DNA from 3 places in the Blastomonas sp. CCH1-A6 genome. Region 3 is predicted to be linked to each of the others. Evidence: riboswitches for the same ligand, from Rfam matches in the RefSeq annotation. Region 3 holds a riboswitch; each other region holds the start of a gene.
The links. A riboswitch is a leader RNA that binds a small molecule or an ion and turns the genes downstream of it on or off. The one in region 3 is predicted to bind cobalamin.
Positions count from the first base shown of each region.

Region 1: another riboswitch for cobalamin. It lies ahead of AX735_RS21360 (TonB-dependent receptor domain-containing protein); the one in region 3 lies ahead of cobW (cobalamin biosynthesis protein CobW).
Region 2: another riboswitch for cobalamin. It lies ahead of AX735_RS18220 (TonB-dependent receptor plug domain-containing protein); the one in region 3 lies ahead of cobW (cobalamin biosynthesis protein CobW).

Region 1 covers NZ_LSIS01000479.1:4,696-7,968, forward strand. The annotation lists gene AX735_RS21355 (ABC transporter substrate-binding protein) at 1-68, opposite strand, end outside; gene AX735_RS21360 (TonB-dependent receptor domain-containing protein) at 176-2,068, opposite strand; cobalamin riboswitch at 2,220-2,408, opposite strand; gene AX735_RS21365 (thiolase family protein) at 2,485-3,273, opposite strand, start outside.
Region 2 covers NZ_LSIS01000398.1:5,107-8,379, forward strand. The annotation lists gene AX735_RS18220 (TonB-dependent receptor plug domain-containing protein) at 1-1,524, opposite strand, end outside; cobalamin riboswitch at 1,669-1,874, opposite strand; gene cobU (bifunctional adenosylcobinamide kinase/adenosylcobinamide-phosphate guanylyltransferase) at 1,916-2,422, shown strand; gene kdpF (K(+)-transporting ATPase subunit F) at 2,788-2,877, shown strand; gene kdpB (potassium-transporting ATPase subunit KdpB) at 2,877-3,273, shown strand, end outside.
Region 3 covers NZ_LSIS01000058.1:21,359-24,631, forward strand. The annotation lists gene cobN (cobaltochelatase subunit CobN) at 1-441, opposite strand, end outside; gene cobW (cobalamin biosynthesis protein CobW) at 450-1,487, opposite strand; cobalamin riboswitch at 1,669-1,899, opposite strand; gene AX735_RS02410 (DUF6925 family protein) at 1,989-2,969, opposite strand; gene AX735_RS02415 (ABC transporter ATP-binding protein) at 2,966-3,273, opposite strand, start outside.

The sequences.
Region 1 (3,273 bases), on a different contig from region 3:
GGTGTGGCGGCCTTGCCCAGCGAGCAGGCGGTGAGGATGCTGCACATGGCGAGCAACAAAGCGCTCACCCCCCACCGTTTGTCCCGAGCGAAGTCGAGGGACGTGCGTGCCTCAGTTGTGCAAGGTCCCTCGACACGCTCGGGACAAACGGAGATAGGGGCGACAACCCTTGACATCACATCTTCAACCTGACCCCCGCATAGCCCGCACGTCCGGGCACGCCATAGTTGAACGCGGTCTGATAGGCCTCGTCAAACAGGTTTTCGACCCGGCCATAGACTTCCAGATTGTCCGAGATGCTCCAGCTCGCGCGCAGGTCGACGCGGACATAGCTGTCGAGCCGGATGGTGTTGGCGACATCGTCGAACGTGTCACCGACCATCAGGAAGGTCGCGCCCAGCGCCGGACCCCAGGGCGACTTCCAGTCGACCAGCACCGAGGCGCTGTCCTTGGCGCGCCGCGCGAGCCGGTTTCCGAAATTGACCCGGCCCGAAAAGTCCGCTTCGCGCGAGCGGTTCTCGGTATCGACCAGGCTGTACTGTGCCTGCACGGTGAAATTGGTCACCGGCTGCATCCACAGGCCAAGCTCCACGCCCTGTGCGCGCGCGGCCGCGATATTCTCCAGGCTGAAGGTTGCGGAGGAGAAGACGATCAGGTCCTGCGTGTTGCGGCGGAACCAGGTCGCCTGCGCGCGCAGCTTGCCGTCGATTAGCGACTGTTCGATTCCCGCGTCATAGCTGCGCGCGGTTTCGGGGCGCAGGTTCGGATTGCCGAACGCGGCGAGTTGCTCGCTCAGCGCAGGCGCGCGGAAACCCTCCGCATAGGTCGCGCGGATCACGGTTTCGCCGTCATTGGGCGTATAGGCGATATTGCCGCCAAGGCTGGTCTTGCTGCCGAACACCTGCTGGTCGTCGACGCGTACGCCGCCGGTGACGGTCAACCCCTGCACCGGACGCACGATGGCCTGGCCGTAATAGCTCGTCATGTGCACGTCACTGACATCGGGCGCGGTGTTGAACGAGGGGAAGAAGGTGCTCGCCTCGCTCTGTTCGTGCTCCACGCCGAACACCAGGGTCAGCGCATCGGCAACATCAGCAACGCCCTGATATTCGAACCGGTCGAGCGTGCCCTTGGCGCGTGCGGGGTTGAACGATCCGGGGGTGGGATCGGTGGTGATGCGCTTGATGTCGGTCCGGGTATAGGCAAAGCGATTGCGCAACCGGCCGTCGAATAGCGCGACATTAAGCCCCGCATAGCCCACGAACTGGCGGTTGTCGGTCACCGGCAGCGTATCGGCAGGCGGGTTGTCGAATTCGGTTTCACCATCGGTATAGAAGCCGCGCAGATCGAGGCTGATCGCATCGCTGAAGGCGACGCGCAGCTTGCCGCTCAAGGTCAGGTTCTCGAACCCGTCCTTTTCGGTCGCCCCACGGCGCTCATCCCAGGCGGAAATGCCATCGGTGCGGAAATAGCTTGCGCCAAGGCTGCCCGAAACGATGCCGGTCTTGCCCGAGACGCTGGCGACCAGCTGGCCGGTGTCACGATAGCCATATTCGCCGCGCGCACTGGCCTGCAGCCCCTCGCTCGGTTCGATCGTGGTAATGTTGATGACGCCGCCGATCGCCTGGCTGCCCCAGATCACCGAATTGGGTCCGCGCAGCACCTCGACCGATCCGATATTGCCGGTGAGGATCGAGCTGAAATCGAACGCCCCCGAAGGCGAAGACGGATCGTTGATGCGCACGCCATCGACCAGCACCAGCGTCTGCGAGCTGTCGCCGCCGCGGATGAACACGCTGGTCGTGCCGCCGGGGCCGCCGTTGCGCGCAACGCTGATGCCGGGCAGCGTCTGCAGCACGTCGCTCAGCACCTGGGTCTGGCGACGATCTAGTTCTGCCTTGTCGACCACGGTGATCGACTGGCCGGTTTCGCTGCGCTTCTGGACGATGCGACTGGCGGAGACGACGATATCGTCGTCCTGGTCGTCGCTGGCGGACTGCGCATGGAGCGGCGTGGCCACTGCCAGAGCAAGCGCGGACACGGTGAAACTGCGGATGAATTTGGACACGGTTTTCCCTCAGCCCCAGCCGCCGCCGAAGCGGAAGGGCAGATGAACGACATCAAGGCCCGCCGGGATCGCTTCCGGACGCGACTATGGCCTGTGGCATGTCGTTACGAAGGAAAAAACTTTCCCATCCGAACAGGCTGGACCCGGCCCCCGGATGAACGACGCGATGGCAGGTCTCCTGGCTCGTCGATCATCGCCTCGGGCCGTCTTCCCGGGATCGCTCCCAGTGACATATTGGCCGTCGGCTCCCGACTGACAGTTGCGGGCACAGCACCGGATTTGCACCGGCTTCCCTCTTCGCCTCCCGGCTAAGGGAGGAACCATCTGGATGCGCAATTGCTGGATTTGGGCAGGCTTGTCAATCCGGCCTTACAAAAGCCCCGGCCTGCCCTACTGACAGGCCGGGCTTCAGGGGATCAGATCAGCTCGACCGCAACCGCCGTCGCCTCGCCGCCACCGATGCAGAGCGATGCCAGGCCGCGCTTGCCGCCATGCGTCTGCAGGGCAGAAACCAGCGTTGCGATGATTCGCGCACCGCTCGCGCCGATCGGATGGCCCAGCGCGGTCGCGCCGCCATGCACGTTGATCTTGTCGTGCGGAATGCCGAGGTCGCGCATTGCGATCATCGACACGCAGGCGAACGCCTCGTTGACCTCGAACAGATCGACATCGTCGACGCTCCAGCCCGCCTTCTCCAGCGCCTTGCGGCTGGCATCGACCGGCGCGGTGGTGAAGCGCGCCGGCGCGTGGGCATGTGCCGCGTGCGACACGATCCGCGCGACGGGCTTGAGGCCAAGCCTGTCGGCGACGCTCTGGCGGGTCAGCACCAGAGCAGCCGCACCGTCGGAGATCGACGAGGCATTGGCCGCCGTGATCGTGCCGTCCTTGGCGAAGGCCGGTTTCAGGCTCGGGATCTTCGACGCGTCGCCCTTGAGCGGCTGTTCGTCCTTGTCGATCGTCTCGGTGCCCTTGCGGCCGGTGATCTCGACGGGGACGATCTCGCGGTCAAACCCGCCGCTGCTCTGCGCCTTCTGCGCGCGGGTAAGCGAGGCGATCGCGTAATCGTCCTGGTCCTGGCGGGTGAACTGATATTCGCCTGCGGTTTCCTCGGCAAAGCTGCCCATTGCGCGGCCGGGCTCATAGGCGTCTTCCAGGCCATCGAGGAACATATGGTCCATGACCCGGTCATGGCCGATCCGCGCGCC
Region 2 (3,273 bases), on a different contig from region 3:
CTTGGACACATTGTCATAGGTGCCCGAAGGACGCCCGGCGCAGATGCCGGTGCGCGGCAGCGGGCACGAGATGAAGATGATCAGATCGTCGGAATCGCGGCGGAAATAGGTGGCGCTGGCCTGAAGCCGTCCCTCGACCAGATCCTGCGTGATGCCGGCATCCCACCCCTTCGAGCGCTCTGGACTCAGCAGCCGGTTACCGAAATCGCTCTGCAGCTGGAACAGCGAGGGTGCCTTGAACCCTTCGGCATAGCTGGCGCGCAGCGTGGTGCCGGTCGCCGCAATCGCGTAGACGCCGCTGGCCCCCAGCGTCGTCGCGCCGCCGAACCGGTTGTGATCGTCATGCCTGACGCCGCCGGTCAGCGTCAGGCTCCGGACCGGGCTGGCGACGAGCTGCGCGTAGACGCTGTCGATCCTGGCGCGGCCGATCGAGGGCACCGCGCCGAAGCTGCTGCTCGAAAAGCGCGAGGTCTCGCGCTCGAGCCCGCCGGTCAGCTGCCATCCCTCGGCAATGTCGAAAATGCCCTGATATTCGATGCGCTCGTTGCGGCCATGGCCGGCAAAGGTCTCGCTCGGCACGCCGTCGAGCGCGATGCTGCGCCGCCGCGTATCGGTATAGGCATAGCCCAGCCGGTTGCGGAAGCGTCCGTCGAACAATGCCGCGTTGATCCCGGTATAGCCAACGAACTCGCGGGTGCGCGATTCCTCGTTCACGTCGCCAAAGGCAAAGCTGGGCGGCGGAAAGCCGTCGATATTGACCCGGCCTTCGGAATACCAGCCGCGCGCATCGACCGACAGCCAGTCGGTCAGCGCCAGGTTGAAATTGCCGTTCGCGCCGTAATTGCGGTAACCGTCCTTCTCGGTGCCGCCGCGCGCCTCGCTGAAGGCCGAAATACCGTCGGTGCGGAAATAGCCCGCGCCGATACTGGCCGATAGCGGCCCTGCCTTGCCCGACACATTGCCGACCAGCTGGCCGGTATCGCGATAGCCATATTCGCCACGCAGGTTGACACTGAGCTGCTCGGTCGGCTGGCGCGTGATCATGTTGACGACGCCACCGATCGCCTGGCTGCCCCACAACACCGAGGACGGGCCGCGCAATACCTCGATCCGATCGATATTGCCGACCAGCAGGTTGCCGAAATTGAAGCCGCCGCCGGGCGACGAGGGGTCGTTGAGCTTGATGCCATCGACCAGAGCCACGGTCTGGTCGCTTTCCGCACCGCGGATCGAGACCGATGTCGACGTGCCGATGCCGCCGTTGCGCACGATGGTGACGCCCGGCACGGTGCGTAGGATGTCGGCAACGGCCTGGGTCTGCCGACGCTCGATCTCCGCGCTGTCGAGCACGGTGATCGACTGGCCTACCTTGTCGAGCGATTGCGCCGTGCGATTGGCGGTCACCACGATGACCGGCTCGCGCGCGCCGGCGCCCGCTGCAATGTCCTGCGCGAAGGCGGGAGTGCTCACGCAGGCGCAGACGGCAAGCGTGGATAGGGTGTATTTCAAAAATGCATCAGGCATGGCTATCCCCTGTCAAAACAACAAGGGGTTACACGCGCCGATGGCACGACGGATCAGTCGCTGGCTTGTCACCCGCGCGCGAACCCCGACCGATGTCGTCACGCGAGGATGAACCTCGATCACGCTGAACACCCCGTCCGCGCAAAGGACCGACTGCGTCAGGCAGGTCTCCTGGCTCCCGGGTCATCGCATTCGCCCCGCCTTCCCGGAGGCCGAGGCCTCCAGTGGCATATCAGGGCGACCGCTATCCGGTCACAGTTGCGGGGACAGCCGCGGATTACAGGGGTTTATCCCTGCTTCCGCGTTCCCTATTAATCCCATCTCTGGGAACCTGTCGCGTAGCCGCATTATTGCGAGTGAAAACGCTTTGCAAGGGAAATGGGTCGATGCGGTGCTGACATTCATCTTGGGCGGTGCCCGCTCCGGCAAGAGCGCGCGGGCGCAGGCACTGGCAGAGAGCCAGTCGGGCAAGCTCGTCTATCTGGCCACGGCGCAGGCTTTTGACGATGAGATGGCCGACCGGATTGCGCGGCACCGGCAGAATCGCGGACCGCGCTGGCGCACCGTCGAATGCCCGATCGACCTGCCAGAAGCGATCACGCGCGAGGCCGCGCCAGGCCGCGTGCTGCTTGTCGACTGCCTGACGCTCTGGACGAGCAACATACTTTTAAACGAACTGAATTTCCCCGCAGTGTCGAAGCAGCTGATGGATGCACTTCTGGCGGCCAAATCGCCGATAATATTGGTCAGCAATGAAGTCGGGATGGGCATCGTCCCGGACAATGCGCTGGCGCGCCGGTTTCGCGACATGGCGGGACGGCTCAATCAAGACATCGCCGCCATCGCGGATCGCGCCGAGATCATGTTTGCGGGACTCGTCGTGCCGCTCAAAGGGTGAGCATAGAAGCTCAGAAGCCTCAGCAACAGGCTGTGGCGGAGTGGACGAAGCCATGATCACTGGTGAGCCGAAAAGGCACCCCGGGACCGCCATTCTGGCCAGCCCCGGGGCATGAGTCTCGACGAGTCCGGCGGGACAATTCTCGTCTGGGCAAGAAGCATCTTGCTGACGGCCCGATGGCGCATGGCCTTGTGAAACATCCATGTGGATCAACGCCTTGCGACATGAAATCCTCATGAAACCCGCGCTCGGTGCCGAGTTAACAAAGCGATTTTCATGCGTTTTTCATGCCGTTCGCGGCTTTTGCCCCGCGCATTTTCACGCATCCGAGGCGCACCTGACGCTCCGCCAAACAAGGAGCTCATATGTCCTTCGATCTTGCGCTGGCCGGCGTCGTCGCCATCGGCCTGCTGGTCTATCTCGTCGTCGTCCTGATGACCCCGGAGCGCTTCTGATGGAGCGCGCATCCCTGTTCGAGCGCAAGCTGGTCATGCCGGCCCTGCGCGATTCCTTCGTCAAGCTCGACCCGCGCACGCTAGTGCGCAACCCCGTGATGTTCACGACTGCCGTGGTGGCTGCCGTCGCCACCGTGGTGATGGTGCGCAATCTGGCCATCGGCAGCGGCGATCCGCTGTTCGAGGGGCAGCTGGTCTTCTGGCTTTGGCTGACGGTGCTGTTCGGCAATTTTGCCGAGGCGCTGGCCGAAGGGCGCGGCAAGGCGCAGGCACAGTCGCTGCGCTCTACCAAGGATCAGCTTGTTGCCTTTCGCGTCGGTCAGGATGGCAAGGTCGAGGAAATTCCGGCCACCCAGCTCCATGCTGGCGATATGGTGCGGGTGATCCAGGGCCAGC
Region 3 (3,273 bases):
CTCGTCACACAACTGGCAAAGCTTGGCCAGCGTGGCGGCAGGAAGCGTGGAGACACTGTCGAGGTGCCAATCCGGCCGACCATCGGCAGGCAGGACAGCAAGCGCAATCCCGCGCGATCGGGCGAGGGTCTCGACCTGTTGAAGGCCGTAGCTCCAATAGGGCGTGCCGCCGATCAGCCGGATCAGCACGGCCTTTGCCCCGGCCAATGTCTTTTCGATATAGGTGTCGACCGACAAAGGGTGGATCAGCGCGGCAAGATTGGCGAGCCGCAACGAAGGAAATGCCGGATCCGCCGCTTGCGCCTGGCGCCAGCCTTCCGCGAACGCACCAAGATCGCTGTCCGAGAAGGACAGGACGACAAGATCCGCAGGCTCCTGCCCCAGATCCTGTGGGATGGCCGTTTCCTCCATCCCATGCGTTTCGCGAAAGATGACGTGCACGGCCTAGCTTAGCCTGCCAGCACCGCGCGAATGGCAGGCTCGTCGATATCGTCATGCTCGGCGATGGCGACCAGGGTGGTCTGGCGCCGCTCATCGGGGCGCCATGGGCGGTCGTACTGGTGACGAACCCTCGACCCGACGGCCTGCACCAAGAGGCGCAAGGGCTTGCCAGTCACGGCAGCGTAGCCTTTTACCCGCAGGATGCGATGGTCGCGGGCGAGCGTTTCGATACGCGCCACCAAATCGGCGGGATCGGCAATCTCGCCGAGCGCGATGACGGTGCTGTCGAAATCGTCGTGCTCGTGATCATCCTCATTGTCGTGATGCGAGGGCCGGGCAGCGATATCGTCTTCGGCGGCAGCTCCAAGTCCAAGGATCACGCGAGGGTCGACAATCCCTTCGGCTATCTCGATCACAGGCACGGGGCGGGGTGCTTCGGCCGCAATGGCTGCCCTTGCGGCAGCGACTCCGTCAGGTCCGGCCAGATCAACCTTGGTCAGCAAAACGAGATCGGCGCAGGCAAGCTGGTCCTCGAAGACTTCGGACAGCGGGGTTTCGTGGTCGATCCCCGGGTCTGCGGCGCGCTGGGCCTCCAGCGCTGCAAGATCGGGGGCAAACCGTCCGGCAGCAACCGCTTCGGCATCGGCCAGCGCAAGGACGCCATCCACCGTGATGCGACTGCGGATTGCCGGCCAGTCGAAGGCCTTGAGCAAGGGCTTGGGCAGGGCCAGCCCTGATGTCTCGATCAGGATATGGTCAGGGCGCGGATCAAGCGCGAGCAGGCGCTCTACGGTGGGAATGAAATCGTCCGCCACGGTGCAGCAGATGCAGCCGTTGGCCAGTTCGACGATGTTTTCCGCCGGGCAATCGGGAATGGCGCAGGATTGTAGGATGTCCCCATCCACCCCCAGAGTACCGAATTCATTGACGACCACAGCCAATCGGCGTCCGCCAGCGTTGCGGATCAGGTGGCTGATCAGCGTGGTCTTACCGGCACCCAGAAAGCCGGTGATGATCGTGACGGGTACCTTTGACAGGTCCGACATGGCAGTTCCTCCGCGCGCCAGAGCGACACCGGGCAGGGCTTGCCGGACAGGTCCGGTCGGCGCGCGACAACGGGCTGGCGCGACAGACGCCCGAAACCACGCGGCCGTGCAGCCCCAGCCGCACAGCTTCGTCGCTCAGACGGAAGAGTACCGTGCCTTGGCCATCCCCTGGACCCGGGCAAGAGCGACCAGAGCGCCGGCAGGTCTCCTGGCTCGCGGGTCACAGCTTGATGCACGCCTTCCCAGATGCGCGTTCATGCGCGGTCCAGTGGCTTTTCCTGCACGCGCAGGAAAAATGTGCATCGCGCTATCCGCTTACAGTTGCAGGGACAGCCGCGGATTTGGGAGCTACGCTCCCGCACCGCATTCCCGATTAAGCCCCGTTGGGGGCACCGGCGCGATCATCGATGGCACGGGCAAACCCGCATCATCATTGAATATCTCTAGACCCAAACTTCGATCATGCCAATCAAAGTTCGCGCTGAAATTGCAGGCGCAACCTCACTGTTCCGTTTCATCGGTTTCAACGGGAGCGCGGTCGAACCAGACGCGCCAGGGACCCACGTGCTCGTGACCGGCAGCGGCAAGACGGCGCAGGACGATGCGGGCTTTCGTTCGGCCCCGCCGTGTGTCGGGCCAATCAAAGAATTCAGGGTTTGCGCCTTCAGCCACAGCGGTGCGGATATGTGCGTCCACGGCACGATCCTGATCAAGGCCAAAGCGTTCAAGCATAGGTGAAAAGGCGGTGTCCGTATCGGGCACGAAATCGTGCCGTTCACCCAGTGCGTTCCGCCAAGGTGAGCGAGGGTGAATGTTCAGGATCGACTGATAGCCATCCGGAATGGGGACGTTGGCGCCATGTGGCCGACCCTTCCCGATAAGCTTGGCAAGCAGATGGGTGTGCGGGCCTTCCGGCGATTTCCCATCCGGAGGCGGAATCGGTTGGAAGACTTCGATCCGTCCGGCAGGCGAGAGCATGACCCGGTGGGGCTGCGCACGCAGAACCTCGGCCATGACTGTTGGCGAAGACAGCAGGTCCTGACCTTCAAGAGCCTCGAGAGCCCCGATCAGCGCTTCGTCGTCAGTGCGGGCGCACATCCTTATGGTGCCGTTACAAACGCCCATGTCGAACAGGCGGCTCGACTGGTCTTCCCTGCGAATGGCGTCGGTATCGGCGCCCAAAGATACGACAGCCCGATCGACCGAACCAGTCAGAGGCGCGCAGAGCGCCATTGCATGACCCCAGCTTTCGCCATCAGAGGACAGGCTATCCCAGGCAAGGCATTCAAAGCTATCCGAATGCCTGATCCGCAAGGCACCGCGAGCGGTCACGATTTCGATATTGTCGCGGTCGTTTTGAACCGTGGCCGGCTCATCCTCGTCGCGAATGAATTCGCCGATCGCACCGAATGTGCCGATGCTCCAGCCATGGCCAGGGTCGCACGCGAGACGTGCCAGTTCGTCAAAGGAAATCTGGTTCATGATGATACCCCGGACTTGAGAAAGCGGACGGAAATGCCGTCCCCGTCACGAGATAACCGGACCGGAACGTCATAGAGCGAGGTGAGTAGGCTTTCGGTGACGACTTCGTGCGTCGGACCGTGTGCAAGCAATCGCCCATCGCGGATTGCGAGGATCGAGTCCGCGAAGGCCAAGGCCAGATCAAGATCGTGGATCGCCATGACAACCGTGCACCCGGCCGTGGTCCGGGCCTTGAGACGCTGGACGGCATCGATGGCATGGCGTGGATCCAGACCCGCGGTTGGTTCATCAACGATCAGAAGCG